3 regions of the Tardiphaga sp. genome follow, and region 2 is predicted to be linked to each of the others. Evidence: predicted binding sites of a transcription regulator. Region 2 holds the regulator's gene; each other region holds the start of a gene.
What was found. Region 2 encodes PhoB, which activates phosphate uptake and scavenging genes when phosphate is short. Its sites were predicted from a motif close to TGTCATNNANCTGTCAT; they were not measured.
Positions count from the first base shown of each region.

Region 1 (4,375 bases), on a different contig from region 2:
CGGCGCCGAACAGCTGGAGTGCGGCGCAGTTGTCCATCTTCGGATTGTCGAATTTCGGCGTCGGCGACGGGTCCATCACGTAGCGCGCATTGACCTTAACCGGATAGGCATAGGCCGTTGCGATATGGCCGAAGCGCGCGATGTCCTCATAAAGCTTCACATGGATCAGCCCGTATTCACCGAGCGCGTGCATGCGGCGCGTTTCGGTCTCGCGCGGCTCGAGGAAGCGCAGCGGCTCCGGGATCGGCACCTGATAGACCAGCACCTGATGCGCCTGCAGCGTCGCTTCGGGAATACGGTGCCGGGTCTGGATCACCGTGGCATCGCTCGTGCTCGTGGTCACCGCAACGCCTGCGGTCTTTTCGAAAAACTTGCGGATCGAGATCGCGTTGGTCGTATCATCCGAGCCCTGGTCGATCACCTTCAGCTTGTCGATGGGGCCGAGGATCGCCGCCGTCACCTGCACGCCGCCGGTGCCCCAGCCATAGGGCATCGGCATCTCCCGGCTGGCGAACGGCACCTGATAGCCGGGAATCGCGATGGCCTTGAGAATGGCGCGGCGGATCATCCGCTTGGTCTGCTCGTCCAGATAGGCGAAGTTATATGTCGGCGCGTTCATTCCGCGGCCTCCTGAAGAGCAACTGGCGTCTCGTTGGCGTCGGCGAACTCCTTGCGCAGCTTGCGGAGCAGGCCGAGCTCGGATTGGAAGTCGACATAATGCGGCAGCTTCAGATGTTCGACGAAACCGGTCGCCTGCACATTGTCGGAATGCGACATGACGAATTCCTCGTCCTGCGCCGGCGCCTTGATGTCCTCGCCGAGCTCACGCGCGCGTAACGTGCGATCGACCAGTGCCATCGACATCACCTTGCGCTCGCTCTGACCGAAGGCGAGGCCATAGCCGCGGGTGAAGCAGGGCGCCTCGGTATCCGAGCCCTTGAACTGGTTGACCATCTGACACTCGGTCAGCGTGATCGACCCCAGCGGCACCGCGAAGCCGACATCCTCGGCCAAGAATTCAACCTCGACCTCGCCGAGGCGGATTTCGCCTGCGAAAGGATGGTTGCGGCCATAGCCGCGCTGCGAGGAATAGCCGAGCGACAGAAGAAACCCTTCATCGGCGCGCGCGAGATTCTGCAGGCGCAGATCGCGCTCTGCCGGGAAGCTCAGCGCGTCGCGCGTGAGATCGCCAACCGGCTTCTCGGGGGCTTCCGCCGGCGACGCTTCGATCAAACCATCCCGGCCAAGAATATCGGTGACACGCGGCATCGCGCCCGGCTCTGCATCGGCCATGGCCGGCTGGTCGGGCGAGGATTCTCCGGTCAACACCGGATCGAGCAGACGATGCGTATAGTCGAAGGTCGGACCGAGCACCTGGCCGCCCGGCATGTCCTTGAAGGTCGAGGAGACGCGGCGGCGCACCTGCATCTGCGAGGTATCGACGGGCTCACTCGAGCCGAACCGCGGCAACGTCGCGCGGAAGGCGCGCAGCAGGAAGATCGCCTCGATCATGTCGCCACGCGCCTGCTTGATGGCCAGCGCCGCGAGCTCGCGGTCATACAGCGATCCTTCGGTCATGACGCGATCCACAGCGAGACCGAGCTGATTGGAAATCTGTGCCAGCGATACTTCCGGTACATCGCGATCACCCCGGCGCTCATGGGCCAACAGACGATGCGCATTCTCGATGGCGCGTTCGCCACCCTTGACGGCGACATACATGCTCAGCCCTCTTTCGCGACAAGGCGCGTAGTGCGCGGCAGCGCGACGATGGATTCGCCGGACACCAGCACAAGATCGATGCCGCGGGGAAACAGCGAGGCATTCAGCGCAAGACGATCCAGCAGGTCCGGCACGCCGATCGCGGCGCGCAGGATGATGGCACCGTCGATGCCGGGACCACGCAGCTCATAGGCCGGGCCTTCGGTCAGGCTCGCGACCTGTAGAACGATGGTCGTGGAGCGATCCGGATATTCGCCGGAGCCGAATGCAAAGTGCTCGAAGGACGGCAGCGCGGCAGCATCAGCCACCACGGCGAAGGCACACACGGCGGGATCGGCGATGACCGGCGCGCTGGTGTGAAACTTGATCCACTTGGCGACATCCATCGTCGCCGCCAGCTTGGCATCGAGCCAGACCGGCGTATCCTGATCGAACAGCGTCAGCGCGATGGCCGCAGCCCCGCGCATCATTGGCGCAGGCACGCCCGAAACAGCCAGGATCCGCTGCACGGTGCCGGGACGCGCCATCGCGTCCATCACCGAACGGAAGGTCGATTGCGCTGCAAGGACCTTGTCCGCGAAACCGGCCGGCATTTCCGCAACTGTCGTCATGATTAGCCCTCCCCGCGCACGAGCGTGTAGAAATCGACTTTGGTTGCCGCCGTCTCCGCGGCCTTGCGCCTGATGTCGGCGACGACGCGCGCACGCAGCGGCGTCAGCACCCTGGTCTCGACAGCTTCTGAAAATTCACTGGTCTGGATCAGCGCATCGCACAGCGCGATCAGGTGCGCCTTCGCGCCATCCCGGCCCAGCGTGTAGCCGAAGCCGACCTCGCCGCTGGATAGCCGCACGGCGGCGCGCGACACGGTCGCCTCGCCGAGATTGAACGGCGCGCCATCGCCGCCAATCCGGCCGCGCAGCATCACCAGGCCATTTTCGGGCTGGCGCAATTGTTCATGGGCCGGAACGGCCACCGTATCGAGATATCCGGCAATATCCGCCGTCTGCGAGTGCCCCAGCACCCCCATCGCTTCACGGCGCCGGGCCTGCTGGTCATTCGAGGGAACTGTGCTCATGGTCACCGCGATCCGCAACAAGTTGTATGATTTACTAGACAACTTTATAGGCCGGGGCAATGACCGTTTCGTGACAGCGGCGCGATTTTTCGCTAATGCGTGGTCGACATCATTCTAGGACCGACTTTTGTGACCATTCAGGAAAAGCCAACAGGCGTCGCACTTTGGCGGCACGTTGCCGACGGCATCGAGCGCGGCATTGCCGACGGGCGTTATCCGGCCGGCGACAAATTGCCCGGCGAGACGGAGCTGGCGGAGCTCTACCGCGTCAATCGACATACGGTACGTCGCGCGCTGGCGACGCTGGCCGAGCGCGGCCTCGTGCGCGCCGAGCGCGGCAGCGGCACTTATGTGGAAGCGCCGAAACTCGCCTACCCCTTACGCTCGCGTACGCGCTTCTCGGAAATCGCTGGCGCCGGCGGCCGCGAGCCACAGGCGCAACTGATCGGAGCCTGGGATGACGTCGCGACACGTGAACTGGCGCGGCAGCTTGGCCTCAAGACCGGTGCAAGGTTGATTCGCATCGAGGCGCTACGCCTCGCCGACAAGACACCGATCTGTATCGGTACCAACTGGCTGTCTGCCGAGCGCTTCCCGGATTTCGGCAAGATCTATGAGCGCGTGCGCTCGATGACCAAGGCGCTGGCGCATTACGGCATCAAGGACTATCGCCGAGCCTCAACGAAAGTCACCGCGGGAATCATCGATGCGACTGATGCGACACGGCTTGGCGTCGCGCTGGGGCGTCCGATTCTGATCGTCGATTCCATCGATGTGGATGCGGACGGTACGCCGCTGAGCGCCACGCATTCACGCTTCGTCGCCGAGCGCGTCGAATTCGTGGTCGATAGCGGCTCGCTGTAATCCTGCCCAACGAGATCAGAACGGGTCCGTGCCGAGACCCGGCACATCCGCGGGGCGCGGCCCCGGTGCCGGCCACAGGAAGCGGCGATCCTTTTCGGCAATGGCCACATCGTTGATGCTCGCCTCGCGGCGACGCATCAGACCACCCTCGTCGAACTCCCATTGCTCGTTGCCATAGGAGCGATGCCAGTTGCCGGCATCGTCGTGCCATTCATATTGAAAGCGCACGGCAATGTGATTGCCGTCGAAGGCCCATAAATCCTTGATCAACCGGTATTCGTGCTCCTTCGCCCATTTACGGGTGAGGAATTCGACAATCGCCGGGCGCCCCTGAAAGAACTCGCCGCGATTGCGCCAGACGCTGTCCTCGGTATAGGCGAGCGACACTTTCACCGGATCGCGCGAATTCCAGGCGTCTTCGGCCATGCGGGCCTTCTGGGCGGCGGTCTCTCGGGTGAAGGGCGGAAACGGTGGACGCGACATGGGACCCTCGGCTTTGCGATGTGCCGGGAGTGTAGCCGGGCCTTTCGCAGAGTCGACGCCGTTTCGCCTATCGGGCGATTGCTAAATCTGATCGGCCTTCATGGCGATGCGCAACGCCCTGGGAATCGGCCTGGCGCGGCCACCAGACACGAAGGCCACCTTCACCTTGGCTTCCAACAGCAACTCATCGCCGCGGCGGACTTCCTGATGCAGCGTGATCGAGGCGCCTTT
Region 1 is NZ_JBGMOE010000190.1:100,782-105,156, forward strand. Features, by position in the region: gene ACEK02_RS25540 (alpha-D-ribose 1-methylphosphonate 5-phosphate C-P-lyase PhnJ) at 1-619, opposite strand, end outside; gene ACEK02_RS25545 (carbon-phosphorus lyase complex subunit PhnI) at 616-1,722, opposite strand; gene phnH (phosphonate C-P lyase system protein PhnH) at 1,725-2,333, opposite strand; gene phnG (phosphonate C-P lyase system protein PhnG) at 2,336-2,797, opposite strand; gene phnF (phosphonate metabolism transcriptional regulator PhnF) at 2,927-3,661, shown strand; gene ACEK02_RS25565 (DUF1348 family protein) at 3,677-4,144, opposite strand; gene ybgC (tol-pal system-associated acyl-CoA thioesterase) at 4,226-4,375, opposite strand, start outside.
Region 1: a site for PhoB is predicted at 2,857-2,873, ahead of phnG (phosphonate C-P lyase system protein PhnG). Genes of this name have one in related genera too.

Region 2 (4,375 bases):
ACCACCGCCTTGAGGCCGATCAGCAGACCTTCGCCGCGCACTTCGCTGAGCACGTCCGGATGGCTGTCGACCACGCCCGCGAGTTTCTGTTTCAGCAGCAACGACATCTTCTTCACATGGTCGAAGAAGCCGGGCTTCAGCATGATATCGAGCACGGAATTCGCCGCGGCCACCGCCAGCGGATTGCCGCCAAAGGTCGAACCATGGGAGCCGGGCGCCATGCCTTCAGCCGCTTCCGCCGTGACGAGGCACGCGCCGATCGGGAAACCGCCGCCGAGCGCTTTTGCGAGCGACATGACATCCGGCGTCACACCGATACGCTGATAGGCGAACAGTTCGCCGGTGCGGCCCATGCCGGTCTGCACTTCGTCGAAGATCAGCAGGATGCCGTTCTTGTCGCAGAGTTCGCGCAGCGCGCCGAAGAACGCGTTGCTCGGCGCACGCACGCCGCCCTCGCCCTGCAGCGGCTCGATAAGAATGCCGGCGGTGTTCGGACCGATCGCCTTCTTCACCGCTTCGATATCGCCAAGCGGCACCTGGTCGAAACCGTCGAGCGGCGCACCATAGCCTTCGAGATATTTGGCGGCGCCAGTCGCAGCCAGCGTGCCAAGCGTCCGGCCATGGAACGCGCCTTCAAAGGTGATGATGCGGGTGCGCTCGGGATGGCCCTTGGAGAAATGATAGTGCCGGGTCACCTTGATCGCGCATTCCATCGCTTCCGCGCCCGAATTGGCGAAGAACACGAAGTCGGCAAAGCTTTGTTCGCACAGCCTGGCGGCGAGGCGTTCACCGTCCGGGCTCTTGAACAGGTTCGACATGTGCCAGAGCTTGGTGGCCTGCTCCTGCAACGCGGCAACCATATGCGGATGGGCATGACCGAGAGCGTTGACAGCAACGCCGCTGGTAAAATCGAGATAGCGCTCGCCATCGGTTCCAATCAGCCAGGCGCCTTCACCGCGCTCGAAAGCGACATCCGCACGCGCGAAAACAGGCAGCAAGTGAGCCTGAGAGAGGGGCGAGGACGTTGCGTTGTTGGTCATAACCGATCCGATCGAAAAGACTGCGTCCGCGTCGATGACAACTGTGCGAAATCGAACAACGGACCCTAGAAACGAAACGTGCCGCCCTTCTCGGGCGGCACGTGGGCATTATTCTAGGTGTGCTGCGAGGACTGTCAACCGCGCACTGCGGCTTTCGAGTCACACGGAGTCGCAGAAAAAGCCGATTTTGCTGCTTTGTTTGCAGAAGCATGTGGACGCGGCATGCCCGACTCTTGCGCGTGAGTCACGGCATATTGTAGCTTTTGCCTCGTCGGATACGACATCTCGTGCGGCGGTAGATCCTTTTGACACATCCAGTGCGGCGTAAAAGCCGGACGCGAAATTCGCGCCCGGTGAGCGCTAAAGGATTCTGACCGCAGGGATTTTTGAAGTCTCAACTCGCAGCGCTGCCCGGTCAGGCTGGCGCTCACGAAGGGAAAATGGCGATGACGGTAATGACATGGACCGACGATCGCGTCGAACAGTTGAAGAAACTCTGGGAAGGCGGCCTCTCCGCCAGCCAGATTGCTGCGGAACTCGGTAACGTGACCCGCAACGCTGTCATCGGCAAGGTTCACCGCCTCGGCCTGTCCGGCCGCGCCAAGAGCCCCTCCTCGGCAGCTCCGCGGCAGCGCAAGGCGCGCCCGGCACAGCAGATGGTGCGTGTCGCCCGCCCGATGGCCCGCGGCAACACGGCATTGGCCCATAATTACGAAGTCGAGGCCGAGCCCGACCCGATCGCCTATGACAATATCGTGCCGATCAGCCAGCGCCTGTCGCTGGTCGAACTCAACGAAGCCACCTGCCATTGGCCGATCGGCGATCCGTCGAGCCCCGAATTCTACTTCTGCGGCGGCAAGGCGCTGGCCGGCGCTCCCTATTGCGCACATCACTCGCGCATCGCCTATCAGCCGGCCAGTGACCGCCGTCGCGCCGTGCCGAAGCCGACGCGCTGAACCGGACGTATCAAGCCAAATGAAAATGCCCGGCAGCGATGCCGGGCATTTTTCGTTGGCACTTGCTTGCCTCACCCCGCCTAGCGAAGCCTCGCTTCGCCGGGCGGGGAGAAGGAAGAGAGACCTACTCCGCCGCCTTGTCGAAGCGGTCATCCAGTGCGTAGCCGGCACCGCGCACGGTTCGGATCGGATCCGGCTCACCGGCGGGATTGAGCAGCTTGCGCAGGCGACCGATATGCACGTCGACAGTGCGCTCATCGATATAGATGTCACGGCCCCAGACGCTGTCGAGCAACTGCTCTCGGCTGAATACGCGACCCGGATGTTCCAGGAAGAACTCCAGCAGGCGATATTCGGTCGGACCGAGATCGATCGGACGGCTGGACCGCACGACGCGGCGCTTGTCGCGGTCGAGTTCGATATCGCCGAAAGCGAGCACGGTGGCGAGACGCTCCGGCGCGGCACGCCGCAGCAGACCCTTCACACGCGCCAGGAGTTCCGGCACCGAGAATGGCTTGACGATGTAGTCGTCGGCACCGGTGGCAAGACCGCGAACACGCTCGCTCTCCTCGCCACGCGCCGTCAGCATGATGATCGGCAGTGCCTTGGTTTCGGGCCGCGCACGCAAGCGGCGGCACAGTTCGATGCCGGACAGACCCGGCAGCATCCAGTCGAGCACCACGAGATCCGGTACACGCTCCTTCAAGCGGGTGTCGGCATCGTCGCCGCGAGCTACGGTTTCAACGTCGTAGCCCTCGGCATCGAGGTTGTAGCGCAGGAGCGTCGTGAGTGCTTCCTCGTCTTCAACCACTAAAATGCGCGCGTTCATTGCCATATTGATCAATACCCTCAGTGACGTCCGACAAGCCTCAGATCATGAACCCGGCGGAAGACCGGCTTCCCCTTTTCCGGATCATGCGTCAGGCCGTCGGCGTATTCGCGAAGTTGGTCATGTCGCCCTTCGGGCGCTTGTCGACCATCTGCTGACCCTCGATCATGTAGAACACGGTTTCCGCGATATTGGTGGCGTGGTCACCGATCCGCTCGATGTTCTTGGCGCAGAACATCAGGTGGATACAGAACGAGATGTTGCGCGGATCTTCCATCATGTAAGTGAGGAGTTCGCGGAACAGCGAGGTGCAGATGGCGTCGATTTCCTCGTCGCCCTTCCACACCGTCATGGCTGCCGGCAGATCGTGCGCGGCATAGGCGTCGAGCACCGACTTGACCTGGGTGGTCACGAGGTCGGTCATGTGCTCGAGACCGCGGATCAGCTTCAGCGGGTGGAAGTCGCTGTCGAGTGCATTGACGCGCTTGCCGATGTTCTTGGAGAGATCGCCGATCCGCTCCAGATCGGTGGCGACGCGCAGCGCGCCGACGATCTCGCGCAGGTCGACAGCCATGGGCTGGCGCTTGGCGATGGTCAGCACGGCACGTTCCTCGATCGTGCGCTGCAACTGGTCGATCTCGGCATCGGCGGCGACGACGCGGGCGCCGAGTGCGACGTCCCGGCGGATCAGCGCATCGACGGATTCGACGATCTGCCGTTCAGCGAGGCCGCCCATCTCGGCAACGAGACGGGTCAGCTCCTGCAGATCGTCGTCGAATGCCTTGGTGGTGTGTTCAAAAGCCATCTCTAAATCCTCCCGCGAACATGTCGCGTCAGCCGAAGCGGCCGGTGATGTAATCCTGGGTACGGCGATCGGTCGGCGACGTGAAGATCTTGTTGGTCTGATCGAACTCGATCAGTTCGCCGAGATACATGAAGGCCGTGGTATCGGAGACGCGGGCGGCTTGCTGCATGTTATGGGTCACGATCGCGATCGTGTACTGATCCTTCAACTCGTCGATCAGCTCCTCGATCTTCGCGGTCGAGATGGGATCCAGCGCCGAGCACGGCTCGTCGAACAGGATCACTTCCGGCCGAACCGCGATGGTGCGCGCGATGCACAGACGCTGTTGCTGACCACCCGACAGGCTGAGGCCCGACGCGTTGAGCTTGTCCTTGACTTCGTTCCAGAGCGCACCGCCACGAAGCGCCTTCTCGACGCGGATGTCCATCTCCGACTTGGAGATCTTTTCATAGAGGCGGATACCGAAGGCGATGTTTTCGTAAATCGTCATCGGGAACGGGGTCGGCTTCTGAAATACCATGCCGACGCGGGCACGCAGCAGGTTGAGGTCGAGCTTCGGATCCAGAATGTTCTGGTTATCGAGCATGAGCTGACCTTCGGCGCGCTGGCCGGGATACAGATCATACATGCGGTTGAAAATGCGCAGCAGCGTGGACTTGCCGCAGCCCGACGGGCCGATGAACGCGGTCACGCGGTTCGCCATCAGCGTCAGGTTGATCTTCTTCAGGGCATGGTGTTCGCCGTA
Region 2 is NZ_JBGMOE010000090.1:79,549-83,923, reverse strand. Features, by position in the region: gene ACEK02_RS13965 (aspartate aminotransferase family protein) at 1-1,040, opposite strand, end outside; gene ACEK02_RS13960 (GcrA family cell cycle regulator) at 1,487-1,996, shown strand; gene phoB (phosphate regulon transcriptional regulator PhoB) at 2,121-2,825, opposite strand; gene phoU (phosphate signaling complex protein PhoU) at 2,917-3,630, opposite strand; gene pstB (phosphate ABC transporter ATP-binding protein PstB) at 3,659-4,375, opposite strand, start outside.

Region 3 (4,375 bases), on a different contig from region 2:
TGTTGCGTGGTCTGCCGGATGCCGACCTGGGTCTGGCCGCTCGCATCGACGCCCTGGGTCGGCGCATCCGCGCCGCTCCAGCCCGCCGGCATATTCGGCAGCAGGCCGCCGGCGCCGAGGCCGTTCGGCACATTGACCGGCGCCGTCATGGACGTTTGCCGCGTCGCCGCCGCAGCACGTGCCGCCGCCTGCAGCGCCTGTATGTCCTGCACCGCGCGCGCGGCGCGCGCCAGCGAATCCTGCGACTGCCGCCCTGCAGCCGCAGCCTGCTGCGCCGCCAGCGCGGTAGCATCGGAGGCGATGTTCGGCGCCGACACCACACCGCCGCCGCTGCCGTTCAGCGAACGGGCATGAACCAATGGCATCGACATCAGGAGCGCAGCGGCACTGACCGTGGTCAGCAATGCGCCATAGCGCGAGAGAGCCTGAAGTTTATTGATGTTCGACGCCATGATTGCCCCTCATACGGCGCGACCGAAGTCGAACCGAGACCGTTCGATGGAAGGGACCAAAGAGAGGAACATCAATATCCACGCCCAGCACCGGCAGTCCTATCGCCGCAATGCCAATCGCAAATGACTTCAACGCCCTGTACCTGATCTCTTCTGATTGCCCCTAAGACGGTCCGAGGCAGCGCGGGACTGAACCGCGTCACAAAAATTTCGCAAATACCAATGCGGGCGGGATCATCAGGACAGCACGACAATGGCGCCGGGAAGCGATGTCACCCTGGCGCCATAGGCTTCCCTGACGAGCGCGATCAGGTCGTCGACCCGATCGATCGGGATGCGCGCCTCGACGGGACGGCGGCCGAGCGTCTCATTCATGAGAATGATGCGGCCAGTCCGATATCGATTGACCTCCTCGATAACCTCGACGAGCGGCGTCTGCCGGAACACCAGTTGACCGACGCGCCATGCCGTCACCACGGCAGGATCGACAACAACGGGCGCGCCCACCGTCCCGTCGGCATAGGAAGCCTGCTGGCCTGCGCGAAGACTTGTGGACGTCCCGGCATAATCGACGGCAACCATGCCGCGATGACAGGTCACCACCGAGCGGCCGGCATCGCAGCGTATATTGAATTGCGCATCGGAGGCATGAACCGCTCCGCCGCCGGCCAGGACCGTCAACATCGTCGGCAGCTGGTGCGGGACGGAAATCGTCGCCTCGCCCAATACCAACTCGATCTGCCGCTCGTTCGGCTTCTGAACGACATTCAGACTGCTGCGGGTATTGAGTTCGATCGTCACTCCGTCGCCCATCGCGATTTCACGGCGCTCTGCGGTGCGCGTGCGATAATCGGCGGCCAGTTCCTGGGGCGACGGCCATAGCTCCAGCGGCGGATGCGCGATCACATAGCCGGCCCCCGCAACCGAGGCTGCGATCGCTCCCCCCAGGAACCAGCGCCGTGAATGTCCCGCATGGCGTGACGGCATCTGTCCGGGCGACCGCGACGCGGCTGGAAGACGCGCCGCCGTTCCCAGGCTGTCCCACAGCAGATTGGCCTCGGCGAACGCCCGCGCATGAACCGGACTGCGGGCACACCATTGCTTCAAAGCGCGGAGATCTCCGGCGGTGGCCTCCCCGGACGTCAGGCGCACGAGCCACTCCTGGGCCTCGCGCTCAAGCGCCTGATGTCCGCTCACATCTGTCATTGGAGTGATGTCCTTGCCCATGCCTGCCCCTATGACTCTTTTGGCAGGCCGGGACCGAACCGGCGAATGACTTTTCTTCCCAGGCGTTGCGAGCAGTGCTGCAAGGCCTGCACAAGCTCCTTTTCGACCATCCGTGGAGAAATACCGAATTCCGCCGCGATGTCGGCATGTTTCATTTCATGGACCCGCGCGAGCAGGAAGATCGCTTTGCGACGGGGTGTCAGTTCGTTCAGCGCAGCGGCAAGCTCCTCGAGCTCGCGCCGTGCGTCGGCAATGCGTTCGGGATCGAGCGTCTCGTCCATCATATGGCGCACGACCTCGATCTCGGACGGCGAGAGCTTGCGGCTGTCGGCTTGCCGCAGATCCGCAGCCTCGTTCAGCGCCATCCGAAACAGATATGACTCCGGCTTCTGAATCGTACTGATCTCGCCGATCCGCTCCAGCCGCAGCCAGGTCTCGTGCAGCACTTCGACGGCAAGGGCATCGGAGCCCAGCCGACGCCGCAGCCGTTCGCGAAACCGCTGATACTTGGCCTCGAAAATGGTCCGCATCCGGATCGTCGCCGTCTCGGTCATCGTGGGACCGCGGATCGGGCTACGCATATCGTATCGGTGTTGCGCCGGTGCAGAACGACGGTGACCGGCTGCGGCATATCCGCCGGAGGCCGCGCAACTCTTGCGCCCTTGATCGTGTCCGTTATGCGCGCATCGCGGGTCTCGTCGCCGCTCGAACCGACCGTATGAACCGCATCGACCGCTCCGGCCTCACCGATCCACACCTGAACGACCAACCGGTAAGGACCCGGACGAACATCTGCATTGTCGCAAAGCGCGTGTTCGATCACGCTCTGCATAAGCGAGAAATAGGTCTCAAACTCCACACGACGATGCTTTCCGGCATGGCCATCGCCCATGACCGAATCCGCCGCATTCGGACCGACCGTGAAGGCAGTATCCCCCGCACGACGAAATGAAAGTCCCGTCCCTGCGAGAAGAATACGCAGAGCATCCTGCGGAATCAGGCGCCCCGTGACAGAAGTTGATCGCTTTCCGCTGGCAAGCTCGGCATCGACCAACGCAGCCATACCCGTTTTGTCGGCAAATTCGACCAAGGCGCTGGCGAGCGGCTGCGCTGCAATGTCAAAGCGTCGGGCGTCGCTGGCCTGCGCATCAGCTGAAGAAAGCAACAACGCTCCCCCTATCGTAAAGCGGAACACAACGCCCCAATGCGCAAAATATGGCGCGGGCATCAGATTCTCGCTTTGCTTCTGGGGGTACACTAACGCCGAGACACGTACCTATGTGACAAGCATGACAGTGAGATGTCGGTGGGCGTTGTCAGGAAGTAGCGTCTGCAGATTTGACAGTGCAGGTGCACACGAATTTCGGCGGATCGCGGTATCCGATATCGCTGCGCTCTCCATGACGGCTCGTTCCCAAGCCTGAGCGAGTCGCATGGCAGCCGGGACGTCGATCGCCTCTACGGCGATCGTCAGGACGGGCACGCCGTCGAATTAGTGGATCGTCGACAACCAGGCGCGGGCATCGCGCTGCGCGGCGGCGATCTCGGTATCCGACATCATCTCGGCGACTTCGCGGCGCATCGGGATCGCATCGACCCGCCCCTTGAGGGCCGCGAGGTTGAACCACTTGTGCGCTGCGACGAGGTCAACGATCCCCGAGCGGCCCGATGCCCAGTACAGACCACGTTCGAACAGCACGTCCTGGATGGCGGTTTCTGCGATCGGCGTCGCAGCTTCGAAATCAATCTGTCCCTGAAACATCGGTCATTCCTTTTTTTGGTTTTGCCGCCCTGCTCCGAGCGCGGCCCCTGTCCATTATTTGATGCAATCCCAACCACCGTTTGCCGGCTTGTTGGGATCAATATGACCGATCAAATTTGAAGAGCAGTTTAAGCATCGCGATGAACGAAATCTGAAGAGCTGGCGCCAAAACCGGCTCGTGCGCCGCCAAAAACCCAGCATTTATGCGGGTTTTCTGCGTTTTCGCCGAATTCGGTTTACCTTGCCGCTTTGGGATACCGTAACCATCGCGGCAGCGTGAGCGACCGCGGACGTTAAACGCCTGGCCAGCGCGCGCGGCGATTCCAACGCAGGACGCATCCAAGCGAGGAAACAAAGATATTCGGGATTGGGAAATTCAACGCGCCGGGGATGAACCGCACCGGCAAAAACGAGGGCGTCGGCAACACGTCAGGATCATATCTCATGTGGCCGAAGCCACCGATGAAACTGCGGACCAATGATCCGCACCGAATAAAGAACGCCAATCACTGAATGACCGGCTTTCTTGCCGGACCGGTTCGCGGGAAGAGCAAGCCCTGCCCCGGAGTGACGGTCCAGCCGTTTGACCTGATGTCTCGCCGACACCCTCTTTCGTCGACCAGAGCTGCGATGAATATCCGCTTCGAAAAGCAAATTGCCGTCGAGGCCCCTGCGACGTCGCCGGCGTTGCCACCGGCGTCAATCGTGGCGGAAGAAGTTACTTCTTCTTGGCGACCTTCTTGGTCTTCTTCGCGGTCTTCTTCACAGCGCTCTTTGCTGCCTTCTTGACGGTCTTCTTGACTGCCTTCTTCGTAGCTTTCTTGGCCATGTTGCCCTCCAATAAAGAGATGACTTGATCGCTGCGTGCACTCGGGAATCGAGATGCACTTCATCCCGAATACACCAACGATTTCAAAAGAACAGTCTCTCGCTT
Region 3 is NZ_JBGMOE010000123.1:31,308-35,682, forward strand. Features, by position in the region: gene ACEK02_RS16975 (filamentous haemagglutinin family protein) at 1-452, opposite strand, end outside; gene ACEK02_RS16980 (FecR domain-containing protein) at 690-1,658, opposite strand; gene ACEK02_RS16985 (RNA polymerase sigma factor) at 1,688-2,260, opposite strand; gene ACEK02_RS16990 (STN domain-containing protein) at 2,230-2,874, opposite strand; gene ACEK02_RS16995 (hypothetical protein) at 3,172-3,441, opposite strand.
Region 3: a site for PhoB is predicted at 2,969-2,985, ahead of ACEK02_RS16990 (STN domain-containing protein). Genes of this name have one in related genera too.